2 regions of the Brevibacillus sp. LEMMJ03 genome follow, and region 2 is predicted to be linked to the other one. Evidence: a T-box and tRNA genes for the amino acid it is inferred to sense, from the RefSeq annotation. Region 2 holds a T-box; the other holds one or more tRNA genes.
What was found. A T-box is a leader RNA that pairs with one kind of tRNA and senses whether it is charged. The one in region 2 lies ahead of tyrS (tyrosine--tRNA ligase), so its partner is inferred to be a tRNA-Tyr.
Positions count from the first base shown of each region.

Region 1: it encodes a tRNA-Tyr, which carries the amino acid that the T-box ahead of tyrS (tyrosine--tRNA ligase) is inferred to sense. The anticodon was not compared.

Region 1 covers NZ_VKJN01000010.1:90,148-95,427, forward strand. Annotated here, with positions in the region: gene FOI68_RS23990 (hypothetical protein) at 418-540, opposite strand; gene FOI68_RS14130 (hypothetical protein) at 653-919, shown strand; gene FOI68_RS24260 (DUF6199 family natural product biosynthesis protein) at 1,104-1,289, shown strand; tRNA gene FOI68_RS14135 (tRNA-Gly) at 1,379-1,452, opposite strand; tRNA gene FOI68_RS14140 (tRNA-Leu) at 1,480-1,565, opposite strand; tRNA gene FOI68_RS14145 (tRNA-Tyr) at 1,608-1,692, opposite strand; tRNA gene FOI68_RS14150 (tRNA-Thr) at 1,706-1,781, opposite strand; gene FOI68_RS14155 (hypothetical protein) at 1,895-2,203, opposite strand; gene FOI68_RS14160 (thioredoxin family protein) at 2,490-3,056, opposite strand; gene FOI68_RS14165 (hypothetical protein) at 3,394-3,594, opposite strand; gene FOI68_RS14170 (Mpo1-like protein) at 3,867-4,160, opposite strand; gene FOI68_RS14175 (CapA family protein) at 4,475-5,280, shown strand, end outside.
Region 2 covers NZ_VKJN01000003.1:329,429-334,708, reverse strand. Annotated here, with positions in the region: gene FOI68_RS06270 (S-layer homology domain-containing protein) at 1-430, shown strand, start outside; gene rpsD (30S ribosomal protein S4) at 737-1,333, shown strand; gene tyrS (tyrosine--tRNA ligase) at 1,476-2,747, opposite strand; T-box leader at 2,810-3,027, opposite strand; gene FOI68_RS06255 (transglycosylase domain-containing protein) at 3,148-5,280, shown strand, end outside.

The DNA.
Region 1 (5,280 bases), on a different contig from region 2:
CAGCTCACACCGCAGGCAGGAAATAAACGTCCCCGGAATGAATGGTGAAACCTTGTGAACCATGGTATCTTCAAACACGAGGTGATGATTGTGGATGATTCGTATGATGACCTGAGACGTGATGTGCAGATCGGCCATGAGATCGAGTTTGTGTACAAGAGCCGTAGATTTTCCATTACGCAGGCTCAAACGGGTTGGGTTTTGTCCGAATTCCAGGGATCATATCAAACGTTCACCACGTATAACGAGCTGCTTGAACATGGGAGGATTGACGGCCATTGCCTTGCAGACATTTGGAGCAGCGTCGTTGTCGAAACAATCTTCTGATGGCCTCAGGTACTGTTGTGGGAAATCAGCCCGCGTTCTTGATGGTCCAGTGAAATGCATCCGGTTCGTCCTCCCGCTTGGCTCAACGCTTCATGATTGCGATGGCACACCGCCTTTTTGCACCTTCTTGGTCTGTTGAGAAATCGGGATATGGACGGCTTTGATCCGCTTCTCCTGACTGTCCGAATCGTACGTTCCGACTTTCATCCCCATTCTCGTACCTCCATCCATCCTATCGTGTGTTGTGTTACGTAACTTGATCATTTACACTATCTTTTACATGCACTACCAATTTTTTAATACGCAGGTGGAGAGAGGTTTCAACATGAATAAACATAAGACAAAACAACCCATATGGGCTTGGATCGTGATTGTTTTAACAGGGGGATGCCTGATTCTACTTGGTTCTTCAGCGTGGGCGCTTTTTGCCATTCCGCTGCTAATGGCAGGTTTTTCTACTGATTCGCCAAGTACTCCAAAATACGTGCCAATCCTGATATTGATTATCGGTTACGGCATATTGATCGGCTGGGTCCTGCTTTTCTATACTGCAATTCGTTCTGTTATACGAGCGTTTAAAAAGAAAGCATAACGCAATCATGTTCTTCCTTCCAGTAATGGAGCAGATTTAGAAAGGAATGCCGGACTATACTGGTTAGTCCGGCTCTTTGCATTCCTCTGTGTATTTGGAAGTAGCAGAACCCGAAACCTATCGAAACGTTTTATGCCAAAAAACGTAACATGAAAGTAGTTATCATGATCCAAAGGAGGCCAACATGTTCCTTTTTGGTGTACTTCTCATTCTGCATGGCCTGTTGTCCATAATCTCACCGCAAATCTTGTGGTTTCTAACGGAAGGATGGACATTCAAAGATGCAGAGCCGTCAGATGCCGTCACCATATTTGGCAGAATCTTCGGGGTATTTACTCTTGTTGTTGGAATATACCTCGTCTCCCGTTGATTACACGTTGAGCATTGCGCCCGTTTATCCACCCTCGAAAGCCCCCCTAGAAAATAAGAAACAGCCTTGATTTCTCAAGGCTTTTCGTATGGAGCGGGTGATGGGAATCGAACCCACGCCGCCAGCTTGGGAAGCTGGAGTTCTACCATTGAACTACACCCGCATCGGCGAGAGGATTGGGCTGGGAAGATGGTGCCGGTGAAGGGACTTGAACCCCCACTCCATTGCTGGAAACGGATTTTGAGTCCGTCGCGTCTGCCATTCCGCCACACCGGCACGTCTGTATATTGTTATAGCAGATTGGTGAGAAATAGTCAATGGTGGGGAGAGACGGATTCGAACCGCCGAACCCAGAGGGAGCAGATTTACAGTCTGCCGCGTTTAGCCACTTCGCTATCTCCCCGTATGAATGCCCGTGGTGCCGGCGATAGGAATCGAACCCACAACCCCCTGATTACAAGTCAGGTGCTCTACCAATTGAGCTACACCGGCAGGTAAGCGTCCTCTCCCATTTCCCATTTTTATCCTCAGTGAAAAAGGAGGAGACGCTTTTAAATCTATCATATTAAACTATCGCATGTCAATAGAAAATTTCCGAGAAAATTTCACTTCCCCTGTTCTTCGAGAATGCGTCCCGCCCACTCGTGAAAAACCGGCAGCGCCTGCTCCACGTCGGGGAACACCTGCTCTGCTTCGCAGACGAAGTCGGGAAAATCGGTGATGCGGTTCTTGCGGATGCGGACGCCGTCCGATTCGCACTTGATCTCCAGAAAGTGCGGGACCGGCTCGTCCACGCCCCATTGATTCTCCACGAACTCATAGGTACGCACCCATTCCAGAATGCGAATTTCCCCTGGTTTCAGGCGGAGCACTTGTTCCAGGGACATAATCGTCTCATTTCCGTAGTAATGCATGATCGTCATCCCTTCTGCTGCACCTCCGGTCGTGTTTCGCGTTTCGCGCCTGTGCCCTTTCATTTCCGCAAAGAAAGACGGGATCGCCGCGTCTCCCGTCCCGTTTTGCTCTTCCGTCGCAAGAACCCCTCTGTCGCTCTATTGTCCCCAGATGAACGACCGGGGCTTGGGGGAAGTTGTTCTTTGCTGCATCGGGCAGCCGGCACGCAAATCAGATACGTTCCGATACCGGACTTGCAAGAGAAAGAGAACCTCCCCACGTTGCGGCCGGAAGCCCATCTTTCACCTAGATCGAGGAAAGCAGTTCTTTCAGTTCTTTGACAATCACCGCCTGGTACCCCGTTCCCTCGCCGTACTTCTCCAGCATCTCTGCGCGGGCAGCCTTGATCTTTTCCTCGTAATCCGGCGCGCTGCGGTCCGGATTTTGCTGTTTGAAGGCAACCATTACGGCTTGGACGTGCTGCGGGCGCGGTCCCCATTTCCCCAGCACATGGCCGCCCGTGTCGGCAAAGATGGCGATGGGAATCGCTCTGCCGCCCATGGTGAGAAACTGGTCCATCAGATCGAGATGTTCTTCCATCACCAGTACTTCCACAGGCATTTCCGTCTCTTCCAACGCGCGGAACAAGACGGGCACATTGCGCACGACGTCTCCGCACCAATCGGCGGCCAAAATCAGACAGCGCAGGTCGTCACGGTGGCGCAGCGAGGCGAAAAACTGCCGCTCCTCTTCACTCGGCCAGGAAAATGCCTGATACCACCCCGCAAAGGCTTCCTTGTTTTTGCTCATGGTGTCCATGAACGCCTGGGGCTTCAATCCGTTTCCAAACTTGTGGGCCACATTGACCGACATGGGTTCCCCTCCTCGATTTCCACTGTACCATTCTAGCTTTCCACGCGGCCGAACGAAAATCCTCTTTCTCCCCGCACGCAGCGAAGATCCCCGCGGCTTTTGCGGCCAGGAAAGCTCTCATCTCCCCAAAACAAGTCCTGCCCCGGCCTGCAGAGCCAGCGCAGGGACCATCGCTCTCCGTCTGCAACTGTTCGCCCCCGATTGCATCGGCCTTTCGCCTGCGCGGATGGCGGCACCGGCACCAGGGCTCGTCCCGTGCGAGGTTTTCCTGCCGTCGCCTTCATTCCAGACCATCCCCCAAAAAAACAAACAGCGCGGGCTAGCGCTGTCGTTTCCATCAAGACCGGGGAGCCGTAAGAATGCAGGGCACACCGCAGCCGATCGCCCCCGGGCGCGACATCTTGTCGACGTACGCCATGCCTCGAGCGCACGGCTGCTTGCACACTTTACAGGTCTCGGACGTGACGATTTTCAGATTCAACTGGTTGGGATGCTGCCGGGATTCCCGATTCGTCTTTGCCTTTTTCGGTTTTGCCATCCGTTCTCCCCCCTCCACCCCTGGATCGGTTTATTGTATGAAGGAGAACAACCCTGTTCTTTAGGCAAGGACACAAAACGGAGAGACCCGCCGGAAATTGGGCCGGGAGCGGAAAAGATGCGCCCGGTTTCGGTTCGCCCGGAGCGGAATAGATGCGGCACGGTTTTGGTTCGCCCGGTGTCTCGCCATGACGGTGTCGGCACAAAACAGCCGGCGCGCAGCAAGCGCCTCCGGCCGTTCGTCATGGCCCCGGTCCGCTGTGGATTACCTCCTCACCGGTACGGCTGGCCGGTGAGAAACCCCCACAGCCGCTTCAGTATCCACCACGGTCCGATCAGCAGAAAGACGGGATTTTTCAGAAAGGAGGGAGGATTCCCCTCAACGTAGTGGCCGACAAATTGGAAGATCCACCCGACGATGAACAGGCCGAGCGCCCACTTCCAGCTCCAGAAAAAGAGCGGCAGGGAAATGACGATCATGGGAATGCCGAACGCGTGGGTCAGCTTGTTGACGGGATGCTGGTGGTCGCGCTTGTACCGTTCCAAAAAGGACACCTTTTCCTCCATGTGAAAGACCTCCTTTTTTACAATATTCTAATACTTTGGAGTGCTGCCTTGGAAGCCGTTCACTGCCGTATTTTCGCTGCTTTCCCACGACGGATCGCCCATTCGTCTCCATCTGGGCCTCATGACCGGATGGACGATTCTTTGGTAACGGGAAAGACGGCCGGGTGGAACCATAGGGTCGCTCGTGAACGGAGGACTTGCGCATCATATTGGCCGTCATGGGCCGCTTTTCATTGGGGATCCCGGCAAAGGATGGTATAATGAGGAAGCGTGTGCTGTCAGAGAAAAACCGTGATGTTACAGGTGGGAGAGCGATGGATCGGACCAGAACGGAACGGGTCAAGGCCGAACAGAGGAAAAGACGGCGCAGACGCTTGTACATGATGCTCAACGGCGTCATGCTCGGCGTGCTGTTCCTTCTGTTCTTCGGGTTGTATCGGATGGAGAATCCGCAGAGGGAGACTCCCCAACAGAGCGGAAGCGGTCAATCGGAACAAGCCGGCGAGGCGCCGACAGGAGACAACAGCGGCGGCGAGCCGACCGTCACGCTCAGCTTTGCGGGAGACACCATGATGTCCGGCCGCGTGGAAACGAGGTTGAGGGAGAACGGCTTCGATTTTCCGTTTGTGCACGTAACATCGCTGTTTCAGCAGGATGATTTTACCGTCGCCAATTTGGAAACACCCGTGACCACGCGCGGTACGCCCGCTGCCAAGACCTTTGTGTACAAGTCGCCGCCGGAAGCGGTTCCGGCGATGAAAGCGGCCGGGATTGACCTGGTCAATCTGGCGAACAACCATTCCATGGACCAGGGCGTACAAGGCCTGCTTGACACGTTTCGCGTACTGGATGAAAACGGGATCGCCTATGTCGGTGCCGGCGCAGATGCAGCCCGCGCGTACGCTCCGGTGTTTGTCGAACGAAACGGCATCACCATCGCGTTCTTCGGCTTCAGCCGGGTTGTTCCGGAAGTCAGTTGGTACGCCGGCAAAAACAAGCCGGGGCTCGCCGTCTCGTACGACCCGACCCGCGCTGTGGAGGCGATTCGCACGGCACGACCCGAGGCCGACCTCGTCGTCGTGATCGCTCATTGGGGCAAGGAGAAAGTGGATGTCCCCGT
Region 2 (5,280 bases):
GCTCAGCCTCAACGAGGGACGGGTTTTGCCCTTGGCCGCCGAGCGGAAAGCGAGCTTTCGCGACGTCGCCAGCGACTCCCGCTACTTCGCCGCCGTCGAAGCCGCCGTCGACCGCGGCCTGCTGGACAAGGACTCCCCGTCGCTGAAGCCGGATGAGACGATCACCCGGGAGGAGCTGGCGGACATGATCGTGCGCGCCCTGGGATACCGCAAACTGGCGGAGCACGCCGAGATGTTCGCGACGAAGCTGACCGACATCGACCAGTCCACACACCGGGGCGCCATCGTCATCGTGACGACGCTGGGCATCATGCCGCCCGGCGAAGGGGAGTTCCGGCCGAAGGGCAGCGTCTCCCGGGCGGACGCCGCCATTGCGTTTGCCCGTTTCCTGGAAAAACGGAGCGAGCTGGAAGAGAGCCGCACGTTTTAACCGGCAGCAAAACCAGCGGCCGGGAACGCAGCCGGGGCGTGCCCAAGCAGGCCGCCCCGTACATTTTCCTTGACTTTGCGCGGCCCAAGACTATAATATTGGATGTATGTGTACAGGGTAGCATTGATTGCAGGTAAAAACGGGAGGTACCACCCTCTTAGTTTCATCCCTTTACAGGCTGCGGCTGAACTACCTGTGAGGAGCACGATGCGGAAACGCTACCGTCCGAAGTTCGTGTAGGTAAAGATGGAACTAGCCTTCCGGAAGTAAACACCTGTGAATCCCATTTCAAAGGAGAATGAAAACATGGCACGTTACACTGGTCCACGTCACAAACTGGCCCGTCGTCTGGGCATCTCCCTGGATGGCACCGGCAAAGACATCAAGCGCAACTTCCCGCCTGGCCAACACGGCCACAGCCGTCGCAAACTGAGCGAATACGGCATCCAGCTGCAAGAAAAACAAAAACTGCGCCACATGTTCGGCGTAAGCGAGAAACAATTCCGCCGCACGTTCGAGCAAGCTACCAAAATGCACGGCGTTGTTGGCGAAAACTTCATGAAACTGCTGGAATCCCGTCTGGACAACGTGGTATACCGCATGGGCTTCGCGCCGACTCGTCCGGCTGCGCGCCAACTGGTTAACCACGGCCACTTCCTGGTAAACGGCAAAAAAGTGAACATCCCGTCCTACCGCGTACAACCGGGCGACGTGATCAGCGTTCGCGAGAAGTCCCGCAACCTGCAAATCATCAAGGATTCGCTGGAAGCGCGCAGCTTCCTGCCGAACTACATCTCGTTCAACGACAACGCGATGGAAGGTACGTTCACCCGCCTGCCGGACCGCGAAGAAATGCCGGCGGAAATCAACGAAAAACTGATCGTCGAGTTCTACAGCCGTTAATCTGTGGAGCGAGTCGAAAAAAGAGCAGTGCCGATTGCCGGCCTGCTCTTTTTTGATGGGCGCAACGTTTTTTCATCCGCTGCATGCCGTCGCTAACATAAAGAAGAAAACCCGCGCCAAATCGGCACGGGCTTTCGTGGCGTTATCCCAGCTTTACCTTCGCAAACTTTCGCTTGCCCACCTGGACGACCATGCCGTCCGCAAGCGGCACGCTCTGATTGATGTCGGCCACTTTCTCCTCGTTTACCTTGACCGCTCCCTGCTGTACCATGCGGCGGGCTTCCCCCTTGGAGTCGACCAGCTTCAGGTCAAACACGAGATTGACGATGTTGGCCTCGCCGTTTTCGTAGGCGGACCCATCCAGCGCCACTTCCGGCAGATCGGTCGGCAGGGCGCGCTGCTGGAAGACGGTTTTGAAGTAGGTCTCCGCCTCTTCTGCCGCCTCCTCCCCGTGGAACATGCGCACAAAGGTTTTCGCCAGCCGCATCTTGGCGTCGCGCGGGTGCACGCTGCCGTCGGCGAGGCCGCTCTTCAGCGCTTCCAGTTCCTCGCTGGAGATGTCGGTCGCCAGTTCGTAGTAGCGGAGCATCAGCTCGTCCGGCACGGACATCGCTTTGCCGTAAATTTCGTTCGGCGGCTCGTTGACCCCGATGTAGTTGCCCAGGCTCTTGGACATCTTCTGCACGCCGTCCAGCCCTTCCAACAGCGGCATGGTGAGGATCACCTGCTGCTCCTGGCCGAACTCTTTCTGCAGGTGGCGGCCCATCAGCAGGTTGAACTTCTGGTCGGTGCCGCCCAGCTCCACGTCGCTTTCCAGCGCCACCGAATCGTAGCCCTGCATCAGCGGGTAGAAGAATTCATGCAGCGAGATGGCCTGGCCGCTGTTGAAGCGCTTCTCGAAATCGTCCCGCTCCATCATCCGGGCCACCGTGGTCTTGGCCGCCAACTGCACGACGTCGGCGAACGTCAGCGGCGCCAGCCAACTGGAGTTGTAGTGCACTTCCACGCGGCTCGCGTCCAGCACCTTGCCGAACTGCTCCACGTAGCTTTTCGCATTTTCCTTCACCTGTTCCTCGGTCAACTGCTTGCGCGTCTCCGACTTGCCCGTCGGGTCGCCGATGCGGCCGGTGAAGTCGCCGATGACCAGTTGGATGGTGTGGCCCAGTTCCTGGAACTGGCGCAGCTTTTGCAGCACGACCGTATGGCCGACGTGAATGTCGGGAGCGGACGGATCCAGCCCCAGCTTCACTTTCAGCGGCCGGCCGGTCGCGACAAAGCGCTCCAGCTTGCGCCGCAGCTCCTCCTCGGGAATGATTTCCACCGCCCCTCGGCGAATCACCGCCAACTGGCGTTCCACTTCCTGCTTCTGCGCTTCCGTCAGCGCGTACGTCTCGTTTGTCTGTTCGACACTCATCCCTGTACAGCTCCTTTTCCTTGATCCCTGACATCCATAAAAATAAGAAAAACCCGCCCCTGGTTAGGGACGAGTCTGCACCCGCGGTACCACCCTAGTTGAAAAGATGCGCACGGCACCCTTTCCGCTCATTGCGCAGGGTAACGGCCTGCTCCGTCCGGATTGTCCGGAAGGCTCCCGGCGTGTACTTCGCGATGTGGAAGGGGCTGGTTTGCACCGACCACCAGCTCTCTGAAAACTCCGCTTGTCACTCGCTACTGTCACCGTTCGACGCCACGGTCTGCTGTAAAAACGTATACCGTTATTGTTGCACAGCGGCTATCCCCTGTCAACGGCGCACTTCTATCCTCCCGATCCCTCCTATGGTATAATCAGGATAACGCTAGGGGGTCGTAGATCTATGTCGAACAAGCACTCTTCTTCCTCTGAACCGGCCAAGCGCAAGCGCCGCCGCGGCCGCAGGCGGACAGTCCTGCTGATGGTCCAGGGCCTGCTGCTGATGGGGCTGTTGGGCGTCATTCTGGCCGGAGGCATCGTGACAGGCTACGTCGCCGCGCTCGTCAAGGACGAGCCTGTGCGCAGCCGGGAAGAACTGCAGAAAAAAATCTTCACCAACTACCTCACCGGCTTCGCCTATTACAACGACGGTTCGCTGATCGGACAGCTCCGCGCGTCCGAAGGGGACAGGCGGCTGGTGAGGAAATCCGAAGTCTCTCCTTATCTGATCAACGCCATCATCGCCACCGAAGACAAAAACTTCTTTCACCACAAGGGAGTCGTGCTCCAGTCGACGCTGCGCGGCGCCTATCAGGACTTGACCAACCAGCCTGTCGTCACCGGCGGCAGCACGCTGACCCAGCAGTTGGTCAAAAACACCATCCTCTCCCATGAAGTGAGCCACATGCGCAAAGCGCGGGAGATCTTCAACGCGCTGCGCATCGAGCGGATGTTTTCCAAGGACCAGATTCTCGAAGCCTACATGAACGAGATCTACCTCGGGAAAAACGCCAACGGCTCCAATGTGTACGGCGTCCAGGCCGCAGCCAAGGGCATTTTCAACAAGGACGTGAAGGACCTGGACCTGGCGGAAGCCTCCTATCTGGCGGGGATGATTCAAAATCCCGGGGCGTATTCGCCGTTTAACTCCGAAGGGTACCGGCGCGGAAAGGATCGCCAGAAGATGGTGCTGGACCGGATGATGGAAAACGGGTACATCACCCAGACCCAGTACGATGAAGCGCTGGCGTCCGATCTGAAGGCGCGGCTGGCCAAACCGACGCAGCAGGCGTACCGGGAAGTGCCGTTCCTGATGATGGAAATCGAAGAGCGGGCCGCCCGCGCGCTGGTCGACGCCGAATTAAAGGAAAAAGGGCGGGACAAGTCCAGCGTCGGACGCAACGAGTACCGCCAGTTGATCGAAGAAAAGCGGCGCGACATCCTGCGCAACGGCTACAAGGTGTACACCACGATCGACAAGGACGTCAACGCGATCATGCAGGACGTGGCCCAGGACCCGAAAAACTTCGGAAAAAACGCGACATACACGATTCGCCGCTCCAACGGCAAGACGGAAAAGATCGAAAACGCCCTGGAAGAAGTCGGCGCCATGCTGATTCACAACAAAACCGGCGCCATCCTTGGCATGATCGGCGGACGGGATTTCAACGTGGAACAGACCAACCACGCCACCGTTCCCCGTCAGCCGGGTTCGGCCATGAAGCCGCTGGCCGCCTACGCGCCCGCGTTTGAACTGGGACTGCTGCAGCCCGCCTCGCCGATCGACGATTCCCCCGTGCTGCTGGCGGACGGGCAAACCGGCTCCCACCTGCCGATGAACTGGAACAACAAGTTTCACGGCATCATGAGCGCCCGCGAAGCGCTGCGGATGTCCTGGAACATCCCGGCGATCAAGACGTACCTGAAGGTAGGCATCCCGACGGCGCTGGAATACGTGAAAAAAATGGGCGTCACCACGCTGGTCGACAGCGACAATTACGCCGCCACGGGGGTGATCGGCGGGCTGACGTACGGATTGACGGTGGAGGAAATCACCAACGCCTACGCCACCTTTGCCAATCACGGGTCGTTCGTGGACGCCTACCTGATCGAGCGGATCGAGGACAGCCAGGGCAGGGTCATCTACCGGCACGAAGGGGAGCCGGTACAGGTGTACAGCGAACAGACCGCCTATCTGATCACGGACGTGCTCCGCTCGGTGGTCAACGCCGGCACCGGCACCCACATCCGCCAGTACGTTCCGCGCAAGGTGGACGTCGCCGGCAAGACGGGGACGACCAACAACAGCAACGACCTGTGGTTCGTCGGGTACACCCCCGACCTTTCCATGGGCGTCTGGATCGGGTACGACGAGCCCTATCCCATACCGGACCGGGACAAATACGTGCCGATGGCCGTGTGGGGCAAGATCATGAAACAGATTCTCGACAAACACCCGGACTTGTCGCCGCCCGACAAGACCTTCGACAAACCGGCTGGCATCGTTACCGCCACCGTGGACAGCAAGTCCGGGCTC